DNA from 2 places in the Arenimonas alkanexedens genome. Region 2 is predicted to be linked to the other one. Evidence: riboswitches for the same ligand, from Rfam matches in the RefSeq annotation. Region 2 holds a riboswitch; the other holds the start of a gene.
What was found. A riboswitch is a leader RNA that binds a small molecule or an ion and turns the genes downstream of it on or off. The one in region 2 is predicted to bind cobalamin.
Positions count from the first base shown of each region.

Region 1: another riboswitch for cobalamin. It lies ahead of ACYVGY_RS09190 (ribonucleoside-diphosphate reductase subunit alpha); the one in region 2 lies ahead of ACYVGY_RS07185 (TonB-dependent receptor domain-containing protein).

Region 1 covers NZ_BAAGUO010000003.1:255,242-260,361, reverse strand. Annotated here, with positions in the region: gene ACYVGY_RS09200 (hypothetical protein) at 1-701, shown strand, start outside; gene ACYVGY_RS09195 (M20 family metallopeptidase) at 760-2,061, shown strand; cobalamin riboswitch at 2,214-2,449, shown strand; gene ACYVGY_RS09190 (ribonucleoside-diphosphate reductase subunit alpha) at 2,672-5,065, shown strand; gene ACYVGY_RS09185 (ribonucleotide-diphosphate reductase subunit beta) at 5,077-5,120, shown strand, end outside.
Region 2 covers NZ_BAAGUO010000002.1:556,477-561,596, forward strand. Annotated here, with positions in the region: gene rdgB (RdgB/HAM1 family non-canonical purine NTP pyrophosphatase) at 1-208, shown strand, start outside; gene hemW (radical SAM family heme chaperone HemW) at 205-1,359, shown strand; gene ACYVGY_RS07180 (CPXCG motif-containing cysteine-rich protein) at 1,409-1,594, shown strand; cobalamin riboswitch at 1,608-1,794, shown strand; gene ACYVGY_RS07185 (TonB-dependent receptor domain-containing protein) at 1,934-3,748, shown strand; gene ACYVGY_RS07190 (DUF1631 domain-containing protein) at 3,856-5,120, shown strand, end outside.

The DNA of each region.
Region 1 (5,120 bases), on a different contig from region 2:
CTGTGTCGCTGGCTGAAAACCGCTTGGTGTATCCGCCCGAACTGATCGATCCGAGCCTGACGCTGGATGAGCTTCGCCAGCACTTCTCCGACTACTCGAACACCACCGTCTACGCCACCGGCAAACTTCGCAGCAGCTTCGATGGCCCTTACACGCCGGCGCAGCGGCAGGCGATCGATGCCCTGGCCTGGTCGCTGCCGCGCGATCACGCCGCGGCCTACTTCACCCATCGCGGGCGGCTGGCGCAGCTGCTGTTCGGGCTTGATCCGGCCGGACTGCCCGACCACCAGGTGATGATGCCGGGCCTGCATGCTTACGGTGACAACCCCCCGGTCGCGCCGCAGGCGCATCCCTGGCATGCGCGCAGCCTGGCCTGGCTGCAGTCGCTGGTGGACACGCCGCTGTTCGCCGGCTGGCTCTATCTGTTGGCCTGCCTTGTCGTCAGCGGCGCGGGCGTGATCCGCATGCGTCGCGTCCCAGGCGCGGGACTGGCGGTCGCCGTGGCGCTTTCCTCCCTGGCCTACGCCCTGCCGCTGGCCCTGGTCTCGGGCAGCGCCGAGTTCCGCTACCTGGCCTGGCCCGTGCTGGCCGCCCTAGCCAGCCTCCTCCTCCTGGCCACACCCCCTGCTGGCCAAACCACACAACCCCCTGTGGGAGGGACTTCAGTCCCGATGCCTCTCGCCGAAATGCATCGGGACTGAAGTCCCTCCCACAGGGAGTGGTTTGCTAGCATCGGGGCACTTACATCAGGGGAAGACCATGCGCCGACTGCTGCTCGTCACCGCCCTCGCCGCCGCCCTTTGCGGCCCCGCTGCCGCGCAGCCTGTGGATGTCGAGGCCCTGGCGGCCACGGTGGATGCCAAGGTCCAGGCCTGGCGCCGCGACATCCACCAGCATCCCGAACTGGGCAACCGCGAAGTGCGCACGGCCAAGCTGGTCGCCGAGCATCTGCGCGCCCTGGGCTTCGAAGACGTGCGCACCGGCATCGCCACCACCGGCGTCACCGCGGTGCTGCGCGGTGGCAAGCCGGGTCCGCGCATCGCGCTGCGCGCCGACATGGATGCGCTGCCGGTCACCGAGCGCAGCGGCCTGCCCTTCGAATCCAAGGTCACCACGACCTTCCGCGGCGAAACCACCGGCGTGATGCATGCCTGTGGCCACGACGCCCACACCGGCATCCTGATGGGCGTGGCCGAGGCCATGGCGTCAATGAAGGACGAGCTTCCGGGCGAGATCCTGTTCGTGTTCCAGCCGGCCGAAGAAGGCCCGCCGGACGGCGAGGAGGGCGGCGCCGAGGAAATGCTCAAGCAAGGCATCTTCGACCGCTTCAAGCCCGAGGCGGTGTTCGGCCTGCACGTCTTCAGCACGCTCACCGTCGGCCAGGTGGGCTACCGCAGCGGCCCGCTGATGGCGGCGTCCGACCGCTTCAACATCGTGGTGAAGGGACGCCAGACCCACGGCTCCCGGCCCTGGGGCGGCGTTGACCCGATCGTGGCCGCAGCCGACATCATCGGCACCGCCCAGACCATCGTCAGCCGGCGCCAGAACATCTCGAAGCAACCGGTGGTCGTGAGCTTTGGCGCCATCAAGGGCGGCATCCGCTACAACATCATTCCCGACAGCGTCGAGCTGGTGGGCACCATCCGCACCTTCGACGAAGGCATGCGCGCGCAGGTGTTCGCCGACCTCAAGAACGTCGCCGAAAGCGTCGCCAAGGCCCACGGCGCCACCGTGGACGCCCAGGTACCCGACACCAAGGGCAACCCGGTCACCGTGAACCACCCGGCGCTGACCGCCCGCGTACTGCCCAGCCTGCAGTACGCCATCGGCGAGGAAAACGTGGTCGAGATGGACCTGACCATGGGCGCCGAGGACTTCTCGTTCTACGCCAACCAGGTGCCCGGCTTCTTCTTCTTCGTCGGCGCCACGCCCGAGGGCCAGGACCCGACCAAGGCCCCGTCCAACCACTCGCCCGAGTTCTTCCTGGACGAGGGCGCGCTGAAGGTAGGCACCCGCGCGATGCTGCAGGTGTCGCTCGACTACCTCCACGCCACCGACTAAGCGCCTTTGTAGGAGGGCCTTCAGGCCCGAAGCTTTTTGCGCAAAAGCTTCGGGCCTGAAGGCCCTCCTACATTTTTATTCGCCCCCTTAGCTGCCCGCCGGACGGCGACACTTTATCCACCACATCTTGCGTTGACCGTTGGCGAAACACCCGATATGTTGTGGCCGTCGGTCCCTGTCGCGGCAACGCGAAAGGGTTAATAGGGAAGCCGGTGTGAATCCGGCGCTGCCCCGCAGCGGTATGTGGAAACGAAGGCCGTCATTAGCACTGGAATCTGTGGTTCGGGCCCGAAGGCCCGCCTGCAGGGGCTGGGAAGCGACGGTTGGTAGGTGAGGCGTCAGCCTCGTGTCCACGAGTCCGAAGACCTGCCGACAGCCGCGCGAAGCACAGCGCGCGGTGACCGGCCCAGAGGTCTCCGGGGGGAGGCGGTGCCGGTGTCGTGGCGCCGCGTCTGGGTCCCTGCGACACCCGCCATCCATCCTCCGTTGCACTTCGCATGCCCGCGGGGGCATGGCCGCGCCGACGCCTGGTGGCGTCGCCGTTGACTGTCTCCGCGCGCCGCCCCCGAGGGAGGGTCGGCGACCGTGCGCCACGCAACGGAGCACAACCATGAATTCCGAAACCCTCGAAGCGCTGACCAGCGAAGGCGAACCGCAATTCGCCCTCACCCCGCCCGCCATATCACTGGGCATGACCGTCACCAAGCGCAACGGCCGCCGGGAACCGGTGGACCTCAACAAGATCGTACGTGCCGTGACACGTCAGTGCGGCGACCTGTACGCGATCGACCCGATGCGCGTCGCCACCCGCACCATCTCCGGTCTGTACGACGGCGCAACCACCCGCGAGCTGGACGAACTCTCCATCCGTACCGCGGCGCTGCTCACCGCCGAGGAGCCCGAGTACGGGCGCCTGGGCGCGCGCCTGCTGGCCGACTTCATCGCCAAGGAAGTCGCCGGCCAGGAAATCCACGCCTTCTCGCAGTCGATCTGCCGCGGCCACGAGGTTGGACTCATCAACGACCGGCTACTGGACTTCGTGCAGTCCAACGCGCGCAAGCTCAACGACTCGCTGGATGCCTCGCTAGACCGCCGCTTCGACTACTTCGGCCTGCGCACCCTTTACGATCGCTACCTGCTGCGCCATCCCACCCAGCGCACGGTGATCGAAACGCCGCAGCAGTTTTTCCTGCGCATCGCCTGCGCGCTCAGCCAGGACGTGCCCGAGGCGCTGGCGCTGTACCGGCGCATGGCATCGCTCGACTACCTGCCCAGCTCACCCACGTTGTTCAATGCCGGCACCACCCACGAACAGTTGTCCAGCTGCTTCCTTCTCGACTCGCCCGACGACACGCTCGAGTCGATCTATCGCAAGTACGCCGACGTAGCGATGCTGAGCAAGTTCAGCGGCGGAATCGGCGTCTCATTCACGCGCGTACGCTCGCGCGGCTCACTGATCCGCAGCACCAATGGCCACTCGAACGGCATCGTGCCCTGGCTCAAGACACTTGACTCCTCGGTGGCCGCAGTCAACCAGGGTGGAAAGAGAAAGGGCGCTGCCTGCGTCTACCTCGAACCCTGGCACGCCGACATAGAGGAGTTTCTGGAGCTGCGCGACAACACCGGCGATGAGGCGCGGCGCACCCACAACCTGAATCTGGCCAACTGGATCCCGGACCTGTTCATGCGCCGGGTGGAGACCGACGGCGAATGGTCGCTGTTCGACCCCAAGACCGTGCCGCAGTTCACCGACCTGTTCGGAAAAGCCTTCGATGTCGCCTACGAACAGGCGGAGGCCAGAGGCCGCGCGGTCAAGACCCTGCGCGCGCGCGACCTGTTCGGCAAGATGATGCGGACCCTGGCCCAGACCGGCAACGGCTGGATGACCTTCAAGGACAAGTGCAACCGCGCCAGCAACCAGACCGCGCGACCGGGCAATGTGATCCACCTGTCGAACCTTTGCACCGAGATCCTGGAGGTCACGTCCGGCGACGAGACAGCGGTCTGCAACCTCGGGTCGATCAACCTCGACCAGCACCTGCGGGAGGACGACCAGGGTCGCGCCGAGTTCGACTTCGAAAAGCTGGCGGAAACGGTGCGGCTGGCCGTACGCCAGCTCGACCGGGTGATCGACCTGAATTTCTACCCGATCGAGACCGCCCGCCGGGGCAACCTGCGCTGGCGACCGGTGGGCCTGGGCATGATGGGCCTGCAGGACGTGTTCTTCCGGCTCCGGCTGGCCTTCGACGCGCCCGAGGCACGCGCGCTGTCGGCGCGTATCGCGGAAGACATGTACTTCCATGCGCTGGAAGCCAGCTGCGAACTGGCGCAGGAACGAGGCCACCACCCGAACTTCGACGAAACCCGCGCTGCCCACGGCGAACTGCAGTTCGACGCTTGGGGCGTGCAGCCGACGCTGCCTGAGCGCTGGGACCGCCTGCGGGAGCGCATCCGAGAATACGGTTTGCGCAACTCGCTGCTTGTCGCTATCGCGCCCACCGCCACCATCGCCTCGATCGCCGGCTGCTACGAGTGCATCGAGCCGCAGGTGAGCAACCTGTTCAAGCGCGAGACGCTGTCGGGAGACTTCCTGCAGGTGAACCGGCACTTGGTCGTTGAGCTCAAGCAGCTAGGCCAATGGACGCCCGAGATGCGCGACCGCATCAAGCTGGCTGAAGGCTCGGTGCAGAGCATCGTAGAGATCCCGGCCGAGCTGCGGGCGGTCTACCGCACGGTGTGGGAAGTTCCCATGCGCTCACTGATCGACATGGCCGCCGAGCGAGGCGGCTTCATCGACCAGAGCCAGTCGCTGAACCTGTTCATGGCGTCGCCAAACATTGGCGCGCTTTCCTCGATGTACATGTATGCCTGGAAGCAAGGCATCAAGACCACCTACTACCTGCGCTCCCGCCCCGCCACCCGCATTGCCCAAACCACCGTCGACACCACGGCCGCCGTGGTGTGCTCGCTCGAGAACCCCGAGTCCTGCGAGGCCTGCCAGTAATGACTACCTCCATGACCACCACGAAATTGCTCGACCCGGGCTACAGCCTCACCCT
Region 2 (5,120 bases):
CGACCCCCAGCCGCTGGTGGTCGAAGGCCGTTGGCCGGGCTACGTGCTGGCCGCGCGCCGTGGAGAAGGCGGCTTCGGCTACGACCCGGTCTTCCTGGATCCCGACCAGCAACACACGGCCGCCGAGCTCGACCCGGCGCTGAAGAACCGCATCAGCCACCGCGGCCGGGCCCTGGCCCAGCTGCGCGAGCGACTGCGCGAGCCGTGAGCACGCTCATCCCGCCGCCGCTTTCGCTTTATGTCCATATTCCGTGGTGCGTCAAGAAGTGCCCTTACTGCGACTTCAACTCGCACGGCCAGTCCGGGGCGCTGCCGGTAGGCGACTACGTCGCGGCCCTGGTGCGCGACCTCGAGCAGGACCTGCCCCAGGTCTGGGGCCGTACCGTCCACAGCGTGTTCTTCGGCGGCGGAACGCCCAGCCTGTTTGCACCCGACGCGATCGGCGCCATTCTCGATGCCTGCGCAGCCCGTCTGCGCTTCGCGCCCGGCGCCGAGATCACCATGGAGTGCAACCCGGGCACCGCCGAGCACGGTCGCTTCGAGCAGTACCGCGCCGCCGGCGTGAATCGCATCAGCTTCGGCATCCAGAGCTTCGACGATGGCTGCCTGCAGCGGCTGGGGCGCATCCACGACAGCGGTGAAGCCGAGCGTGCGGTCAAACTGGCGCAGGACGCCGGCTACGACAACATCAACCTCGACCTGATGTACGCCCTGCCCGGCCAGGACCTGGCCATGGCCCTGCACGACGTCGAGCGCGCCATCGCGCTGGCGCCGGCGCATCTGTCGCACTACCAGCTGACCATGGAGCCCAACACCGCCTTCGCGGTGAAGCCGCCCGCGGGCCTGCCCGACGAGGACAGCGCCTGGGACATCCAGGAGCGCTGCATCGAGGCCATGGCCGCCGCCGGCTACGCCCAGTACGAGGTGTCGGCCTATGCCCGCGCCGGGCACCAGTGCGCGCACAATCTCAACTACTGGCGTTTCGGCGACTATCTGGGCATCGGCGCCGGCGCCCACGGCAAGATCAGCGCGGGCGCCAGTGGCGAGGTGCGCCGGCGCTGGAAGCCGAAGAATCCGCGCGACTTCATGGCCCATGCCGGCACCCCGCAGGGCATCGGCGGCGATGATGCGATCGCGCCCCAGGCCCTCCCCTTCGACTACATGCTCAACGCACTGCGCCTGGTCGAAGGGTTCAGCCTGGCCGACTTCGAGTCGCGCACCGGCCTGGACCGCGGGGTCATCGCGACCGAACTACAGCAAGCCCGGGACCGCGGCTGGCTCGAGCAGGACGGCGAGCGCTGGCAGCCGACCGAGCTGGGGCGCCGGTTCACCAACGACGTGATCGGCCTGTTCCTCTGACCCTCAGGCCGTCACGTTCGGCAAACCTGGCCACGGGCAGGCTGGCGCCATGCTCGACACCATCGTCCTGACCTGCCCGCACTGCGGGGAATCCTTCGAGACCGTCGCCGACCCGTCCGGCGGCGATGCGGAGTACGTCGAAGACTGCTTCGTCTGCTGCCGGCCGATCACGGTGCGGCTGCGGGTAGGCGGCGATGGCGAACTCGACGGCTACGACGCCGGGCGCGACGACTGACCCCGTCTTGACATAGACTTCACCGGTCCCAGGTGTTCGGGAAGCCGGTCAAACTCCGGCACTGCCCCCGCAACGGTAGGCCAGAAAACCCTCCAGCAAGCCACTGTGCCCCCGGGCATGGGAAGGCGGAAGGGAGACGGAATGCTCCGCGCATCCCGTCACTGGCGAGTCCGGAGACCGGCCTGGTGCTTGGCCACCCCCAGGGGTGGCCACCACGGCACGTTGCGGAGGGCGACGGGGCGGCGTCATGGCCTGCGTCCGTTCGCGTCCGGCCACGTCGTTTCCCGGTTCCCCCCGCGCGTGCTTCCCGCGGGTGAGCGTTCCAGGAGACACCAACCAATGAACCACGTTGCACGCCAAGCCGCACTTTGCGCGGCGATTTCCCTCAGCTTTTCCCCCGTCGTGCTTGCCCAGGACGCGGCCACGCTGGACACCGTCCAGGTCACCGCTACGCGCCTGGCCCGTCCGCTGGACGAGGCGCTGGCCTCGGTCACCGTGATCACTCGCGCCGACATCGAAGCCAGCCAGGCGCCGGACCTGATCGACCTGCTGGGTCGGCAGGCGGGCATCGACATCGCCCGCACCGGCGGGCCGGGCGCTGGCAGCGCCCTGTTTCTGCGCGGCGGCAATTCCACCCAAAGCCTGATCCTGATTGACGGCATCCGCGTCACCTCGACCGGGCAGGGCGTCTTCGATTTCGCCCATTTGCCGCTGGAACAGATCGAGCGAATCGAGATCGTTCGCGGCCCACGCGCTTCGATGTGGGGCTCGGACGCCATCGGCGGCGTCGTGCACGTCTTCACACGCGACCCCTCGGCGCCGTCGGCGCGCCTCACCGCGGGCAGCTATGGCCGCGTTGGCGCCAGCGCCGCGGTCGGCAGCGGCAGCGACCGCAAAGGCTTCGGAATCACCGCCGGCTACCAGCGTTTGCGCGGATTCTCGGCCACCAACCCGAACTCGGTGTTTTCTTTCGATCCGGACGACGATGGCTATCGCAACCGAAACCTGAGCCTGCGAGGCCGCACGAGCCTGGGCAACCAACTGCTGTCGTTCACTGCGATCGCCACGGACGCCGAGGTGGAGTTTGACCGCGGCAGCACCGACGCCCGCAACACCTCCGGCGGCCTCACCCTCGCCGGCGAACTGTCTTCGGCCTGGAGCCATCAGTTCACGGTCGGTCACGCGCGCGAGGACCTGGATACCGCCGGGAGCTTCCCGAACGGCTTCCGCAGCCGCCGCAGCAGCGTGGACTGGCTTCACTCGCTCGCGCTCGACGACGACACCAGCCTGCGCTTCGGGCTGAACTGGCAGCGGGAAAACGGCGCCTCGGACAATGCGTTCAACGGCCTGCTGTTCGACGACACGCGCCGCAGCCAGGCAGCCTTCGTCGGCTATGGCGGCCGTTTCGGCCGGCACGTGCTGGATCTGTCCCTGCGCCGCGACGACAGCAGCCAATACGGCGGCGTCACTACCGGCAATGCCGGCTGGGGCGTGGATCTGGGCGCGCGCGTGCAATGGCGCCTGTCTTGGGGCGAAGGCTTCCGCGCTCCCAACTTCAACGAGCTCTACTACCCCGATACCGGCTTCGGCTTTGCCGGCAATCCAGCGCTGCGCCCCGAGCAATCCGAAACCTGGGAAACCGGCCTGGTGTTCACGCCGGACGCGGCCCAGCGGCTCGAGCTGTCGGTCTACCGCACCCGGGTCCGTGACCTGGTCGCCTTCGCCGCCCCCGGCACCAACAACGCCATTAACATCAACCGCGCCGCGCTCGAAGGCGTGGAGCTGGGCTACCGCTTCGACCGCGGCGGCTGGAGCGGCGGCGGCAACCTGACCTGGCAGGAAGCGATCGATGCGGGCACCGGCCAGCCCCTGCTGCGTCGGGCCAAGCGCAAGGCCCACGTCGAACTGGGCCACGTTTGGAACAACGGCCTGTCGCTGGCCCTGGAGGGAGACTATTTCTCAGGCCGCCCCGATTTCGGCGCCACCCTGCCCTCTCATGCGCTGGCCCATCTGCGCTTCGCGTGGCAGTTCAGCCCGGCCTGGCGCTTGGAAGGCAGGCTGGAAAACCTTGCGGATCGCGACTATGAAATGGTTCGCGGCTACAACACCCCGGGCCGCGGCGGCCTGCTCAGCCTGGTGTGGAACGGCAAATAAACACGGTCCGGGCCAGGTGCGCGCCATGATGCTCGCCTGGCCCGGCCCTATGCGCGAGGGCGCACGTGTGCCTAGAATCCGGCTGGGGAATTCATACGGAGTGCCGCATGTCCGCATCGGCCACATCTCCGCACGCGTCGGCACCGACGCTGGCGACGCGGCCATTGCCTGAACGGGTGCGCGGCCTTTTGGGCGGCATCCTCGAGTATTCGTCCGACGAAATCGAACGCACGCTGGTCTCGACCCTCAATGAGTTCGAGCAGCAGCTGTTCAAGTACGCCGAGCAGGCACGCAACAATATGGTCCAGACCCGCTGGCTCGAAGCCCAGCGGCTGGTCAAACGCACGCGTCCGGACCTGGTGCCGCGCTTCCTGATTGCACTGGAGGCCGAGCTGGCCTGCGTCAAGGATCCACCGGGCGCCAAGTCGGTCACCGGCGGCTTCCGCCTGACCCGCGACGAGCTGACCCTGGTCGAAAACGTCGATATGGACGAAACCACGGTGCTGGCCGAAATCGCCAGCCGTGCCGAAGTCCGCAACAGCCTGCCGCTCTACCTGCTTGGCCAGCGCTTCGGCGTAGTGGCCGGGAAGCCGGCCTTCGATGCCGAGAACCTGCCGATCGGTCCACAGGGCCTGTGCCGCATGTTGCGCCAGGCCTCGGACTGCCTCGAGCTGTCAGGCGAGCACCGCAGCCTGCTCTTCCGAACCTTCGAGCGGCATCTGATGCCGCTCTACGGCGGCTTCATCGAGTCCATCAACACCTATCTGTCGCGCAACGGCGTGCTGCCCAACCTGCACTACGTGCCGGTACGCAGCCGTCCGTCCAGCGCGCCTGCCGCCAAGACGCGCGGCGCCAACCCGGCGGGCGCTCCGGCCGAAACAGCCAACGGCCCGGACGGCGGTTCGCCCGGAGCCCGCGGCGGCGGCCGCGCCGGTGGCGGCAGCGGCAGTGCTAGCGGTAGCGGCGCTGGCGGCGGTGCCAGTGGCGGAAGGGGTGGCGATAGCAGCAGCACAGCCGATGGCGGCGATCGCGGCGGCAACGCAGGCGGCGGCTACGGCGCAGGTGGCGCCGACCGCAGCAGCGCCAACGCAGGCACCTCTGCTGGCGGCGGTGACCCCGGCCAGGCCGGCGGACGCTCCGGCGTGGCTAGCGGCGGCCAAGCCGTCAGCGGCGAAGATACCTTCCAGCAGATGCGGCACCTGCTCGCCGGTCGCCGACAGCTGCTCGGCAAACTGGTAGGCGGCCAGCCCAGCACCAGCGGTGCGGGGGTCCAGGTCAGCTCCGAGCAGGTCCAGGACGTCCTGGGCCAGCTGCAGCAGAAGGCCTCGACCACCGTCATGGTCAACGGCAAGCCGACCCAGCGCACGGTCAC